Linked DNA regions of Beijerinckia sp. 28-YEA-48. The protein of the gene in region 2 interacts with the protein of the main gene of each other region in a pairwise test. Links are inferred from orthologs where the notes say so. Each region holds a gene or a part of one and is shown on either strand. Other genes may lie near its edges. The genes, in order: BLW50_RS09770 and BLW50_RS21665.

Evidence for each region.
Region 1: the proteins of BLW50_RS21665 (region 2) and BLW50_RS09770 interact in binary tests that used the Escherichia coli proteins (3 or more experiments, as listed by UniProt). The link is inferred for Beijerinckia sp. 28-YEA-48 from one-to-one orthologs.

The regions. Positions count from the first base shown.
Region 1 is NZ_FNSI01000001.1:2,067,134-2,073,629, reverse strand. What follows is about bases 2,143-5,132. They hold BLW50_RS09770 (ABC-F family ATP-binding cassette domain-containing protein), read right to left. Parts: upstream 4,579-5,132; coding sequence 2,707-4,578; downstream 2,143-2,706. Other genes in these bases: BLW50_RS09765 (DUF3501 family protein), read right to left, coding at 4,717-5,132; BLW50_RS09775 (MFS transporter), read left to right, coding at 2,143-2,698. Outside these bases: BLW50_RS09790 (leucyl aminopeptidase), read left to right, coding at 1-367; BLW50_RS09785 (hypothetical protein), read left to right, coding at 372-923; BLW50_RS09780 (DNA polymerase III subunit chi), read left to right, coding at 932-1,390; more of BLW50_RS09775, read left to right, coding at 1,514-2,142; more of BLW50_RS09765, read right to left, coding at 5,133-5,307; BLW50_RS09760 (heterodisulfide reductase-related iron-sulfur binding cluster), read right to left, coding at 5,418-6,496. UniProt on the Escherichia coli protein: Genetic data indicate it may be involved in ribosome assembly or function.
Region 2 is NZ_FNSI01000001.1:4,612,901-4,619,925, forward strand. Bases 1,356-4,874 are described here. They hold BLW50_RS21665 (2-oxoglutarate dehydrogenase E1 component), read left to right. Parts: upstream 1,356-1,710; coding sequence 1,711-4,674; downstream 4,675-4,874. Other genes in these bases: sucD (succinate--CoA ligase subunit alpha), read left to right, coding at 1,356-1,638; odhB (2-oxoglutarate dehydrogenase complex dihydrolipoyllysine-residue succinyltransferase), read left to right, coding at 4,737-4,874. In the rest of the region: sucC (ADP-forming succinate--CoA ligase subunit beta), read left to right, coding at 1-744; more of sucD, read left to right, coding at 754-1,355; more of odhB, read left to right, coding at 4,875-5,945; lpdA (dihydrolipoyl dehydrogenase), read left to right, coding at 5,990-7,025. UniProt on the Escherichia coli protein: E1 component of the 2-oxoglutarate dehydrogenase (OGDH) complex which catalyzes the decarboxylation of 2-oxoglutarate, the first step in the conversion of 2-oxoglutarate to succinyl-CoA and CO(2).

The DNA.
Region 1 (6,496 bases), 2.5 Mb from region 2 along the record:
CGCCATCCTGGTGGCGCTCGGCAGCGAATATGCCGGCCTGTTCAGCAACAACGATGAGTTGAGCACGCGCCTTACGGCCTCCGGCACCGAGACCGGCGAGCGCGTCTGGCGCATGCCGATTGGCCCGGCCTATGACAAGCTGATCGATTCGAAATTCGCCGATATGAAGAATGTCGGCGGCCGTTACGCCGGTTCTATCACGGCGGCGCAGTTTCTGCAGCGCTTTGTCAACAAAGTGCCATGGGCGCATCTTGATATAGCGGGAACCGGCATGGCTTCGCCGGCCAATGACATCAACCAGAGCTGGGGATCGGGCTGGGGCGTGCGCCTGCTCAATCATCTCGTCGCCAGTCATTACGAGGCATGACATCATGTCTGGGACGATGAGAGTGCAGTTTGCTGGTCTAGCGATGTTGGCGGCAAGTCTCACAACGAGCCTCGCCGCCGTCGCGCCGGCTTCCGCCGCTGCGCTGACCTGTGCTGAATTTCAGGATGCGTTCGTGCATGCGGTGCCGGAACTGGCGCCGCAGTTCGGCCGCTCGGTGGTGATCTCGCGCGGCACGCGCGGCGACACCCGCGAGCTCTCCACATCATCGCCGGTGGAAGGTCGGTTGACCTGCGACGGGACGCGCTTCGTGCGTTTCGAAGCGCAGTTGCAGATGCCGTCGAATCCGGCCGGCCGCGACGCTTTCTTCCGCGTTCAGCTGGCGGGCGCGATTGCCGGGCTGAAATGGAACCGCAATCGCGCCACGCAGAACATCATCGGCATGAGTAGCGAGGCGGCGGACTATCTGCGCGCCTCCGAGGAGCGGGGCGATGTCGCCATCTCCGGCAGGGTCGAGCGGCACGCCGGAGCGGCAGGGGATCTGGCTGCGATGTGGACGAAGACGGATCGCACCTTCATCGTTCTCGCGTACGACTAGTCATCGCCATGACCGAGGTCTGGTTCTACCATCTCACCCGCCAGCCGCTGGAGCGGGTCTTGCCGGCATTGCTGGAAAAGACCTTGCAGCGGGGTTGGCGGGCCGTGGTGCAAACGGGCAGCGAAGAGCGGATTGGCGCCCTCGACGATCTTTTGTGGACTTATTCGGACGCGAGCTTTCTCGCCCATGGCACGGCGCGCGATGGCGACGTCGAGATGATGCCGGTGTTCCTCACCACCGAGGCCAGCAATCCCAACGGCGCCCAGGCGCGCTTCATGGTAGACGGCGCCGATGTTTCGGCGATCGGTGCCGACAGCACGTATGAGCGCGTGCTGATCCTGTTCGACGGTAACGACGACGAGCAATTGACGGCGGCGCGCGCCAATTGGAAGCGGCTGAAGGATGCAGGCCTGGCGATTTCCTATTGGCAGCAGACCGATACCGGCGGCTGGGATAAGAAGGCCTAACGAAAGCATTTGCGGCGAATCGCGATGGCGGTTCGCTGAAGAAAATGCGTCAAAACAGAAAAGCGAGAGTTCGTTTCTGATTCGATCGGAACTGAACTCCAGACGTAAGCGGAGCGAAGCAGAGTGGGAGGTCAAAAGGACGAGGCCGCGGTGGCGGCTGGCTTTATCGATGCGCGCGCCCGTGTAGAATTCATCGCGATCTGCCTCGTTGGCTTCTTCTTCTCCTTCACCAACAATTACTCGTCGCTCTTGGCGATTGTCTTCGAACGCTCCGGCCATTCGCTGCCGGATGCGGGTCTGCTGCTGAGCCTGTTCGCGATCCCCGCGATCCTGGCCGCGCTTCTGTCGAGCGCCGCCTGCGCGCGCATCGGCGTGTTGCCGACCATACGCGTGGCGATCTTCCTGACCATGATCGGCATGGGCAGTTTCGCCTTCACGCGCGAAAGCTTCTGGCTGTCGCTGCTGTCGCGCCTGGTGCAGGGCGCCGGCGTCGGCCTGTTTCTGCCAGCCGCCATGGTCTATTCGCAGAGCCGGATCAACCGCAAACGCTTTGTCTATTTCATCACGGTCTTCTCGGCGGTCGTGCCCTTGGCCGCCATCGCGCCGCCGATCGGCGCCTGGACGTTGGAACGTTATGGCTTTGCGTCCCTGTTTGCGGAAGCGGCGCTGCCCTCGGCCCTGGCCATCGCGCTCACCTATGCGCTGCGGATGGCGCAACGGCCAAACAACACCGGCGGTCTCAATCTTGGCGCTGGCCTGCAGCGACGCCTTCTATTGCCTTATGCGACGGTGATGATCGGTGGCCTGCTCTATGGCTATTCGACCAGCTATCTGGCCGCCGATCTGCATGAGCGGACGATCGCGCTGGCGGCTTTCTTCGTGCCGTCATCCATCTCGCTCGTGGCGATGCGTTTCGCCGCCATGCGCGTGCTGGCGGCTGTGGCGCTGCCGATCCTGGTGGCGGCGAGCCTCGGCACTTACGCGTTGGGCTTCGCCTTGATAGCGCTGGCGAGTGGACCGCTGGTCATGATCGCAGGTGCGCTGGCTTATGGCATCGGCAACAGCATCATGCTGCCGGTCGTTGCCGCCTGGGTGGTCGAAGGACTCGAGCCGCAGGACCGTTCAGGCCCGCAGGCGGTCAATATTTCATTCTTCTATTTCGGCCTTTACGCGACGCCTTGGCCGATCGCCCATCTCATCGGCGCCGTCGGCTATGTCACAACCGAATGGGTGATCGCGGCCATCGCCGTCGCGATGATGGCGGTCGTGCTGGCCTTTGTCATGCGCCCAGCGCGCGCTGGGGCTTGAAGCAATCGTCAGCCCTGCGCTGATTCAAGTTCACCCGACAGGACAAGCCATTCCTCTTCAGCGCCCATGAGCGCGCCTTCGAGTTCGCTGCGCTGGCGTGCCAGCTCGCCGGCCTTGGCCGGGTCGCGGGCAAAGGTTTCCGGATGGGCCAGCAGGGCATCGATCCGCTGCAACAAATCCTCGAACTTGCGCATCTTCTGCTCGGCCGCATCGATGCGCTTGCGCAATTGCGACGCATCCTTGCGGCTGAGCGGCGCTTCGCGCTTTTCCGCCAGCGTATCCGACTTAGGTGTCTCGCGGCTCGACGTTTCCGCACCGGCCTTGCCAAGGACATAGCGGACATAGTCGTCCATATCGCCGTCGAAGGGCCTGACGGTGCCGCCGTCGACCAGCCACAGCCGGTCGGCGCAGGCTTCGAGCAGATAACGATCATGCGAGACGAGAATGATCGTACCCTCGTATTCGTTGATCGCTTCGATCAGCGCCGCGCGGCTGTCGATGTCGAGATGGTTGGTCGGCTCGTCCATGATGATCAGATGCGGACCACCGAAGGTGGCGAGCGCCATCAGGAGACGCGCCTTCTCGCCACCCGAAAGTTCGGTGATGCGCGTATCGGCCTTGCCGCCGGAGAAGCCGGCACGGGCGCAGCGCGCCCGGATCTGGGCCTGCGTCGCGCCGGGCATCAGCTGGGCGAGGTGGGAGTAGGGCGTGCCGGTGGAATCGAGATCGTCGATCTGATGTTGGGCGAAGAAACCAACATCGAGCCGTGAAGACCGCCTGATCTCGCCCTTCATCGCGTCGAGCCGTCCGGCCACCAGTTTGGCGAAGGTCGATTTGCCGTTGCCGTTGGCGCCGAGCAGGCCAATGCGATCGTCGTTGGAGATCGACAGGCTCAGGCGCGACAGCACGACGCGTTCGTCATAGCCGGCGCTGACATTGTCCATGGCGACGATAGGCGGCGACAGCGGCTTTTCCGGCGAGGGAAAGTTGAAGGGCAGCACGTCGTCATCGACGATGGCCGACATCGGCTCCATCTTTTCCAGCATCTTCAGGCGCGATTGGGCCTGTCGCGCCTTGGTGGCCTTGGCGCGGAAGCGGTCGACGAAGGATTGCAGATGTTTGCGCTTGTCGTCCTGCTTCTTGATGTGCTTGGCCTGGATCGCCATCTGTTCGCGGCGCTGCCGCTCGAAGCTGCTGTAATTGCCACGCCAGATCGTGAGCTTGGCGCGCTCGAGATGCAGAATGTGATCGGCCACCGCATCGAGCAGGTCGCGATCATGGCTGATGACGATGATGGTCGCTGGATAGCGGCCGAGATAATCGACCAGCCAGAGCGTGCCTTCGAGATCGAGATAGTTTGTCGGCTCATCGAGCAGCAACAGGTCGGGCCGCGAGAACAGGACGGCCGCCAAGGCCACGCGCATGCGCCAGCCGCCGGAAAATTCCGACAGCGGCCGCTGCTGCGCGTCGTGGTCGAAGCCGAGGCCGGAGAGGATTTCCGCCGCCCGCGCCGGGGCCGCATGGGCCTCGATATCGACGAGCCGCGTGTGGATGTCGGCGATGCGATGGGCGTCGGTGGCGGTCTCGGCTTCCACGAGCAGCGCGGCGCGCTCCTTGTCGGCATCGAGCACGAAGGAGATCAGGCTTTGCGGGCCGCCGGGGGCTTCCTGCTCGACACGGCCGAGGCGCGCCCGGCTGGGCAGGCTGATCGTGCCGCTTTCGGGGGCGATCTCGTCGGCGATCAGCCGGAACAGCGTCGTCTTGCCGGCGCCATTGCGGCCGACAAAGCCGATCCGCGCCCGTTCCGGCAGGAACGCGCTGGCGCCGTCGAACAAAAGCCGCGGCCCGAGACGGTAGGTGAGATCGTTGATCTGCAACATGGCGCTGTCATGCGCAGACTTGGGCGGGGATGCAAGTCCTGGCCAAGTCCTGAGGGCTCAAGCCCTGGGGCAGGTTGTCGCTGATCCCTGATGTCATTCCCGGCGCGCCGTCGGCGCCGGGGATGACAGAGAGAGCGCTTAGTCGAAATCCTTGGCCAATTCGGCGCGGGTTACTTCGGTCAGCACCGCCATATGGTTGTAGTTCTCGTGGCCGAGGCCGAGGATCACCTGCGCGCCGGGCTTCTTGAACGCCTCGATCTGCGCCGCGCTGAACGGGAAGTGGACAAACTGCACCGACGAGGCCTTGCCGGCTTCGGTGGTACGGTCCTGGTCTTCCTCCGGCTTGCCGGTGATCTTTTCGCCGTTGATCATCACGAAGGCGGTTTCCTCGATGCCGCCGAGGCGGCCGAGGATGCGCTTGCGCCGCTCCGGTTCGTCGATCTCGATCATGAACGTCGCGACCAGTTCCTGGCCTTGCGGGATCAGCGGGTTATAGGCCGCCAGTTCGTCCTTGAGCTGTTCCTCGCCGCCGCGTTCGATGTGCAGCATCTCCTGCACCTGCAGCCACATGGTCTCGAAATTTTCGAAATAGAAGGTGATGTTGGGGCCGACGTCGACACGGCGATTGCGCTTGGTCTGCGTGATGCGCTTGCGGGTTTCTATCCGGCCCTTGGCATAGTCAGCCCAGGGCACGATATCGGCGGCGGTGATCTGGTGTTTGGCGGCCATGGCTCTGCTCGTTTCCGTTTAATAGGTAGCATTTTCAAGCGAGGTGGATACCGGCTCGCGCGGAGAAAATGCGAGGAATTAAAAACCAAGCGGGTTGTACCCGCTTGGCTTCAGAAATCGAGTCCATAGCTGCGGGCGAGCAGCTGGATCGGATGTTTCACCAGTTGCGGCTTTGGCTTGTCGGTGCCCAGCGCATCGATGCCCTGGGTGATGTGCACGCCAGCCAGCGGGCATTCCGAGGTCACGAACGCCTTGCCGCCGTCGCGCGTCGTGCGCGCCACCGGCCGGCCGACCTTTTTCGCGGTGTCGAAATTACCCTTCTTGAAGCCCCAGGCGCCGCCATGGCCCGAGCAGCGCTCGATCACCTGAACGTCGGCCTGCGGCAGCAGTTTCAGCATCTCATTGGCCTTCTGGCCCATGTTCTGGGCGCGCGAATGGCAGGAGATGTGCAGCGACACGCCACCAGCGATCGGCTCCATACCGGGCGCCATGCCGTTCTTCTTAGCGATGTCGACGACATATTCGCTGAGATCGAAGGTCGCTTGCGAAAGCTTCTTCACCGCTGCGTTGTCGGGCAGGATCAGGGGCCATTCGAATTTCAGCATCAGCGCGCAGGAGGGCACCAGCGCGATCACGTCATAGCCCTTGTCGATCCACTCATTCAGGGCTTTAGCGACGATCTCAGCCGCCTTCGCCACTTCGGCGATGTGGCCCTGTTCGAGCATCGGCATGCCGCAGCAATGGGGATGCACCACTTCGGTCTCGACACCGTTGCGCGCCAGCACGCCACGCGCGGCAAGGCCGACTGAAGGGTCGTTGTAATTGTTGAAGCAGGTGGCGTAGAGCACGGCCTTGCGGCCAAAGCCCGGCGCTTCGCGGTTGATTTCGGGCGTCGTCGCACGCGCCTGGCTGGTCAGCGGCGAGGTGGTATAGGTCGGCAGTTCGGCGCGGGCGTCGATGCCGGTGACCTTCTCCAGAACGGCGCGCGAGAACTTGCTGTTGGTCGCGGTCACGGCATTGGCGATCGGCGCCACGATGCCGATGAGCTTGCCGTTGCGATCGGTCTCAGCGAGCTGCTTGTCGATGAAGGAGGCGTTGCCCTTCTTGGCTTCGACGGCGCGATAGCGCAGCATCAGATGCGGGAAATCGAGATCGAAAGAGTGCGGCGGCACATAGGGGCACTTCGACA
Region 2 (7,025 bases):
AAGATCGTTTCCTTCTCTGTCGATCCGGTCACCGGCATCATGGCGCATCATGGCCGCACCGTCGCTGAAGCGCTCGGCCTTGAAGGCGATCTCGCCAAGCAGGCGGGCAAGATTGTCACGCAGCTCTATACGGCGTTCGTCGCCAAGGACATGGAGATGCTTGAGATCAACCCGCTGATCATCACCAAGCAGGGTCAGCTCAAGGCGCTCGACGCGAAGATCTCCTTCGACAGCAACGCACTCTACAAACATCCCGAGATCGTCGCCCTGCGCGACGAGACCGAAGAAGATGCCAAGGAGATCGAAGCCTCTAAGCACGATCTCGCTTACATCGCGCTCGACGGTAACATCGGCTGCATGGTCAACGGCGCCGGCCTCGCCATGGCGACGCTCGACATCATCAAGCTCTACGGCATGGAGCCGGCCAACTTCCTCGACGTCGGCGGTGGCGCCAGCGAAGAGAAGGTGACGGCGGCGTTCCAGATCATCACCGCCGACCCGAACGTGAAGGGCATCCTGGTCAACATCTTCGGCGGCATCATGAAGTGCGACGTGATCGCCCGTGGTGTGCTGGCAGCGGTGAAGACCGTCGGCCTGCAAGTGCCGCTGGTGGTTCGCCTCGAAGGCACGAATGTGGAGGAGGGCAAGCGCATCATTCGTGAGAGCGGCCTGAACGTCATCCCTGCCGACGATCTCGACGATGCGGCGCAGAAAATCGTGAACGCCGTCAAGGCCGCCGCGTAAGGAGCCCCGATGTCCATTCTGATCAATAAGAATACCCGAGTCATCACCCAGGGCTTCACTGGCAAGAACGGCACGTTCCATTCGGAACAGGCGTTGGCCTATGGCACGAAGGTTGTCGGCGGTGTTTCGCCGGGCAAAGGTGGCTCACGCCATCTCAACCTGCCGGTGTTCAACACCGTGGCCGAAGCGCGCCAGGAAACCGGCGCCGACGCGACCGTGGTCTATGTGCCGCCGCCAGGCGCGGCCGACGCTATCTGTGAAGCGATTGATGCGGAAATCCCGCTGATCGTTTGCATCACCGAAGGCGTGCCGGTGCTCGACATGATGCGCGTTAAGCGCTCGCTGGCGGGTTCCAAGTCGCGGCTGATCGGTCCGAACTGCCCGGGCATCGTCACCGCCGGTGAATCGAAGATCGGCATCATGCCGGCCAATATCTTCAAGCCGGGTTCGGTCGGCATTGTCTCGCGCTCGGGCACGCTGACCTATGAAGCAGTGTTCCAGACCACCCAGGAAGGCCTCGGCCAGACGACGGCGGTGGGCATCGGCGGTGACCCGATCAAGGGCACCGAGTTCATCGACATGTTGGAAATGTTCCTGGCCGACGAGGCCACGAAGTCCATCGTCATGATCGGCGAAATCGGCGGTTCGGCGGAAGAAGACGCGGCGCAGTTCCTTAAGGACGAAGCCAAGCGTGGTCGCAAGAAGCCGATGGTTGGCTTCATTGCTGGGCGCACGGCTCCTCCGGGACGGCGCATGGGTCATGCTGGCGCCATTATTTCGGGCGGTAAAGGTGGGGCGGAAGACAAGATCGCTGCGATGGAATCAGCGGGTGTCAAAGTCTCGCCGTCGCCCGCCAGGCTTGGCCACACGCTGGCCGAGCTGCTGAAGGGTTGAGTTTCAGGCCGGGCGTAAGCCCGGCCCTTTCGGTTGCCATAAACGGCGTAAAACGCTGCGAGGAAAACGACCATGTCACGTCAGGATTCAAACGCTGCGCTGAGCAGGACATCGTTTCTTGATGGCGCCAACGCGAGCTATATCGAGAGCCTCTACGACAAATATCGCAAGGATCCGTCGAGCGTCGACGGCGAGTGGCGGGACTTCTTCGCCAGCCTAGGCGATGATGCCGAAGATATCGCCGAGAACGCCCGCGGTGCCTCGTGGAAGCAGCCGAACTGGCCGATCCCCGCCAATGGCGAATTGGTCTCGGCGCTCGACGGCAATTGGGCACAGGTCGAAAAGGCCATCGGCGAAAAGATCGTCGCCAAGGCTGCCAAGCAGGGCGCGCCGGCCAGCGATGCCGATGTGCATCGGGCGACGCGCGACAGCGTCCGGGCCCTGATGATGATCCGCGCCTATCGCATGCGCGGCCATCTGCACGCCAATCTCGATCCGCTTGGCCTCGCCGCGGTGAAGGATCTCGAAGAGCTGCATCCGTCGAACTACGGCTTCGCCGAGACCGACTGGGACCGGCCGATCTTCCTCGACAATGTGCTGGGTCTGGAGTTCGCCACCATCCGCGAGATGCTGGCGATCCTGAAGCGCACCTATTGCGGCACGATCGGCTTCGAGTTCATGCATATCTCCGATCCGGCCGAGAAGGCCTGGATTCAAGAGCGCATCGAAGGGCCGGATAAAGAAATCACCTTCACCAGCGAAGGCAAGCGCGCCATCCTGCAGAAGCTGATCGAGGCCGAAGGCTTCGAGAAGTTCTGCGATCTGCGCTTCCGTGGCACCAAGCGTTTCGGCCTCGATGGCGGCGAAGCGATGGTTCCCGCGCTCGAACAGATCATCAAGCGCGGTGGTGCGCTTGGCCTGCGCGACATCGTGCTCGGCATGCCGCATCGTGGCCGCCTCAACGTGCTCGCCAATGTGATGCACAAGCCGACCCGCGCCATTTTCCACGAGTTCAAGGGCGGTTCGTTCACGCCTGACGAAGTGGAAGGCTCGGGCGACGTCAAATATCACCTGGGTGCTTCGTCGGACCGTGAGTTCGACAACAACAAGGTGCATCTGTCGCTCACCGCCAACCCGTCGCATCTCGAGATCGTCGATCCGGTCGTGCTCGGCAAGGTGCGCGCCAAGCAGGATCAGCTCGGCGACTTGACCGAGCGCAGCACGGTGCTGCCGCTGCTCATCCATGGCGACGCGGCTTTCGCCGGCCAAGGCGTCGTCGCGGAATGTTTCGGTCTGTCGGGCGTGAAGGGTCATCGCACCGGCGGTTCGATCCATTTCATCGTCAACAACCAGATCGGCTTCACCACCTATCCGCGCTATTCGCGCTCCTCGCCCTATCCTTCCGATGTGGCGAAGATGATCGAAGCTCCGATCTTCCACATCAACGGCGACGATCCGGAAGCGGTGGTGTTCGCCGCCAAGGTGGCGATCGAGTTCCGGCAGAAGTTCCACAAGCCGGTCGTCCTCGACATGTTCTGCTACCGTCGCTTCGGCCACAACGAAGGCGACGAGCCGGGCTTCACCCAGCCACTGATGTATCGCAACATCCGCAATCATCAGCCGATCCAGGAACTCTATGCAGATCGCCTGATCGGCGAGGGTGTGATCAGCCGCGAGGAAGTCGACACCGCGGTGGCTGACTGGCGTGGCAAGCTCGATATCGAGTTCGATGCGGGCCAATCCTACAAGCCGAACAAGGCGGACTGGCTGGATGGTCGCTGGGCCGGCCTGAAGGCTGGCGAAGGCATCACCGACGATCCGCGCCGCGGCGAAACCGGCGTCGAGTTGTCGAAGCTGCAAGCCATCGGCAATGCCATCACGACGATCCCGGAAGGGTTCAACGTCCACAAGACGATCCAGCGGTTCATCGAGAACCGCCGTAAGATGATCGACACCGGCACCGATATCGATTGGGCGATGGGCGAGGCGCTTGCCTTCGGCTCGCTGCTCGACGAAGGCCATCCGGTGCGCCTCTCCGGCCAGGACAGCGAGCGCGGCACGTTCTCGCAGCGTCATTCGGTTCTCATCGATCAAGAGAACGAAGAACGCCTGGTTCTGCTCAACCGCATCCGCGACGGCCAGTCTCGCTACGAGGTGATCAATTCGATCCTCTCGGAAGAGGCGGTGCTGGGCTTCGAATATGGCTACTCCCTGGCCGAGCCGAATTGCTTGACCATGTGGGAAGCGCAGTTCGGCGATTTCGCCAACGGCGCGCAGGTCGTGTTCGATCAGTTCGTCTCATCGGGCGAGCGCAAGTGGCTGCGTCTGTCGGGTCTCGTCTGCCTGCTGCCGCATGGCTATGAAGGCCAGGGCCCGGAACACTCCTCGGCCCGTCTCGAGCGCTTCCTGCAGATGTGCGCGGAAGACAATATGCAGGTGGCGAATTGCTCGACGCCGGCGAACTACTTCCACATCCTGCGTCGCCAGCTGAAGCGCGATATCCGCAAGCCGCTGATCCTGATGACGCCGAAGTCGCTGCTGCGCCACAAGCGCGCGGTGTCGACCTTGGCTGATCTTTCGACCGGTTCGTCGTTCCATCGTCTCCTGTGGGACGATGCCGAGCGCTCGAAGGCGGGCGACAAGATCAAGCTGGTCAAGGACGAGAAGATCCGTCGCGTCGTGTTGTGCACCGGCAAGGTCTATTACGACCTCTATGAGGATCGTGAGCAGCGCGGCGTCGATGACGTCTATCTCCTACGTACCGAACAGCTCTATCCGTTCCCGCTCAAGGCGCTGGTGAACGAGCTGTCGCGCTTCCCGAAAGCGGAAGTCGTCTGGTGCCAGGAAGAGCCCAAGAACATGGGCGCCTGGGCCTTCGTCGAACCCTATCTGGAATGGGTTCTGTCGCAGGCCGGTGGCGTCTCCAAGCGCCCGCGCTATGTCGGACGTCCGGCATCGGCGGCGACGGCGACGGGTCTGATGTCGAAGCATCTGGCGCAGCTCAAGTCCTTCCTCGATGAGGCGTTCGCGGAATAACACCGCGCCCGTCTCCACTGATTGATCACCTTGAAAGGCCGCCCGTGGGCGGGAAGACACCGATGACAACAGAAATCCGCGTTCCTACTCTTGGCGAATCCGTTTCAGAAGCGACCATCGGCAAGTGGTTCAAGAAAGCCGGTGATGTGGTGAAGGCCGACGAGCCGTTGCTTGAGCTGGAGACGGACAAGGTCACCCTCGAGGTGAACGCGCCGGCCGCCGGCGTGCTGGCTGAGATCACCGCCAAGGACGGCGAGACCGTGGCGCCGGGCGCGTTGCTCGGCCAGATCACGGCTGGTGGACAGGGCGCCGCTGCGGCTCCTGCCGCCAAACCCGCCGCCGCCAAGGCGGAAGCGCCGAAAGTCGAAGCCAAGGCCGATGGCAAGATGCCGCCGTCACCCGCTGCCGCGAAGGTTGCCGCCGACAAGGGCGTCGATGTCGATGCGGTTCAGGGTTCGGGCAAGCGCGGCCAGGTGTTGAAGGGTGATGTGCTTGACGCCGCCAGCGCGCCGAAGCCTGCGGCGGCTCCCGCGCCGATCGCCGTGCGCGCGCCCTCGCCCGCCGACGATGCCTCGCGCGAAGAGCGCGTGCGCATGACCAAGCTGCGCCAGACCATCGCGCGCCGCCTGAAGGAAGCGCAGAACACCGCCGCCATGCTGACGACGTTCAACGAAGTCGATATGACGGAAATCATGGCGCTGCGCGCCAAGTACAAGGATATCTTCGAGAAGAAGAACGGCGCCAAGCTCGGCTTCATGGGCTTCTTCGTGAAGGCCTGCGTGCAGGCGTTGCGCGACGTTCCGGCAGTCAACGCCGAAATCGACGGCACCGATCTCGTCTACAAGAATTACTATCACATCGGCATCGCGGTCGGCACCGAAAAGGGCCTGGTCGTGCCGGTGGTGCGCGACGCCGATCACCTGAGCATTTCCGGCGTTGAAAAGGCGATCTCCGATTTCGGCAAGCGCGCTCGCGACGGCCAGCTCAAGATCGACGAAATGCAGGGCGGTACGTTCACCATCACCAACGGCGGCATCTACGGTTCGCTGATGTCGACGCCGATCCTCAATGCGCCGCAGTCGGGCATTCTTGGCATGCACAAGATCCAGGAACGTCCGATGGTGGTTGGCGGCAAGATCGAAATCCGCCCGATGATGTATCTGGCGCTGAGCTACGATCACCGCGTCGTTGACGGCAAGGAAGCGGTGACGTTCCTGGTGCGCGTCAAGGAAGCGCTGGAGGATCCGGCCCGGCTCGTGCTCGACCTTTAATCTTGTCGGCGATCGATCGTTGTTCTTTTAAAATGCGGTGAGTGATGTCCTACGATCTTGTTGTTATCGGCACCGGCCCTGGCGGCTATGTTTGCGCCATCCGTGCGGCGCAGCTCGGCTTGAAGGTCGCCGTGGTGGAAAAGCGCAAGACCCTGGGCGGCACTTGCCTGAACATTGGCTGCATCCCGTCGAAGGCGATCCTGCACGCTTCGGAAATGTTCGAGCAGGCGACCCATGACTTCCCGGCTCTCGGTGTTGTCGTCGGCAAGCCGAAGCTCGATATGGCCGCCTTCATGAAGCATAAGGACGACACCGTGGCGGGCAACGTCAACGGCGTCGCCTTCCTGATGAAGAAGAACAAGATCGATACCGTCTTCGGCACAGGCACGATCGCCGCTGCCGGCAAGGTCACTGTGACCGGCGAGGACGGCAAGACGCAGGCGCTCGAAACCAAGAACATCGTCATCGCCACCGGTTCCGACGTGGCGACGCCTCCCGGCGTTGCGGTCGACTTCGACGAGAAGACCATCGTCAGTTCCACGGGCGCGCTGTCGCTGGCCAAAGTGCCAGGCAAGATGGTGATCGTCGGCGCCGGCGTGATCGGCCTCGAGCTTGGGTCCGTCTGGAAGCGTTTGGGTGCGGAAGTGACGGTGATCGAATTCCTCGATCGCATCTTGCCGGGCATGGATGGCGAAGTCGCCAAGCAGTTCCAGCGTTTGCAGGAACGCCAGGGCGTGACGTTCAAACTGTCGTCGAAGGTGACGGCGATCGCCAAGGGCAAGTCCGGCGCGTCGGTGACGTTCGAGCCGGTGGCAGGTGGCGAAGCCACGAAGCTCGATGCCGATGTGGTGCTGGTGGCGACCGGCCGCCGGCCCTACACCGATGGCCTCGGCCTCGAAGCGGTGGGCGTCGCGCTGGAGCGCGGCCGGGTCGTCATCGACAATCAGTTCAAGACCAATGTCGCCGGCATCTATGCGATCGGCGATGTGGTGCGCGGGCCGATGCTGGCGCACAAGGCCGAGGACGAAGGCATTGCGACGGCTGAGATCATCGCCGGCCAGCACGGCCATGTGAACTATG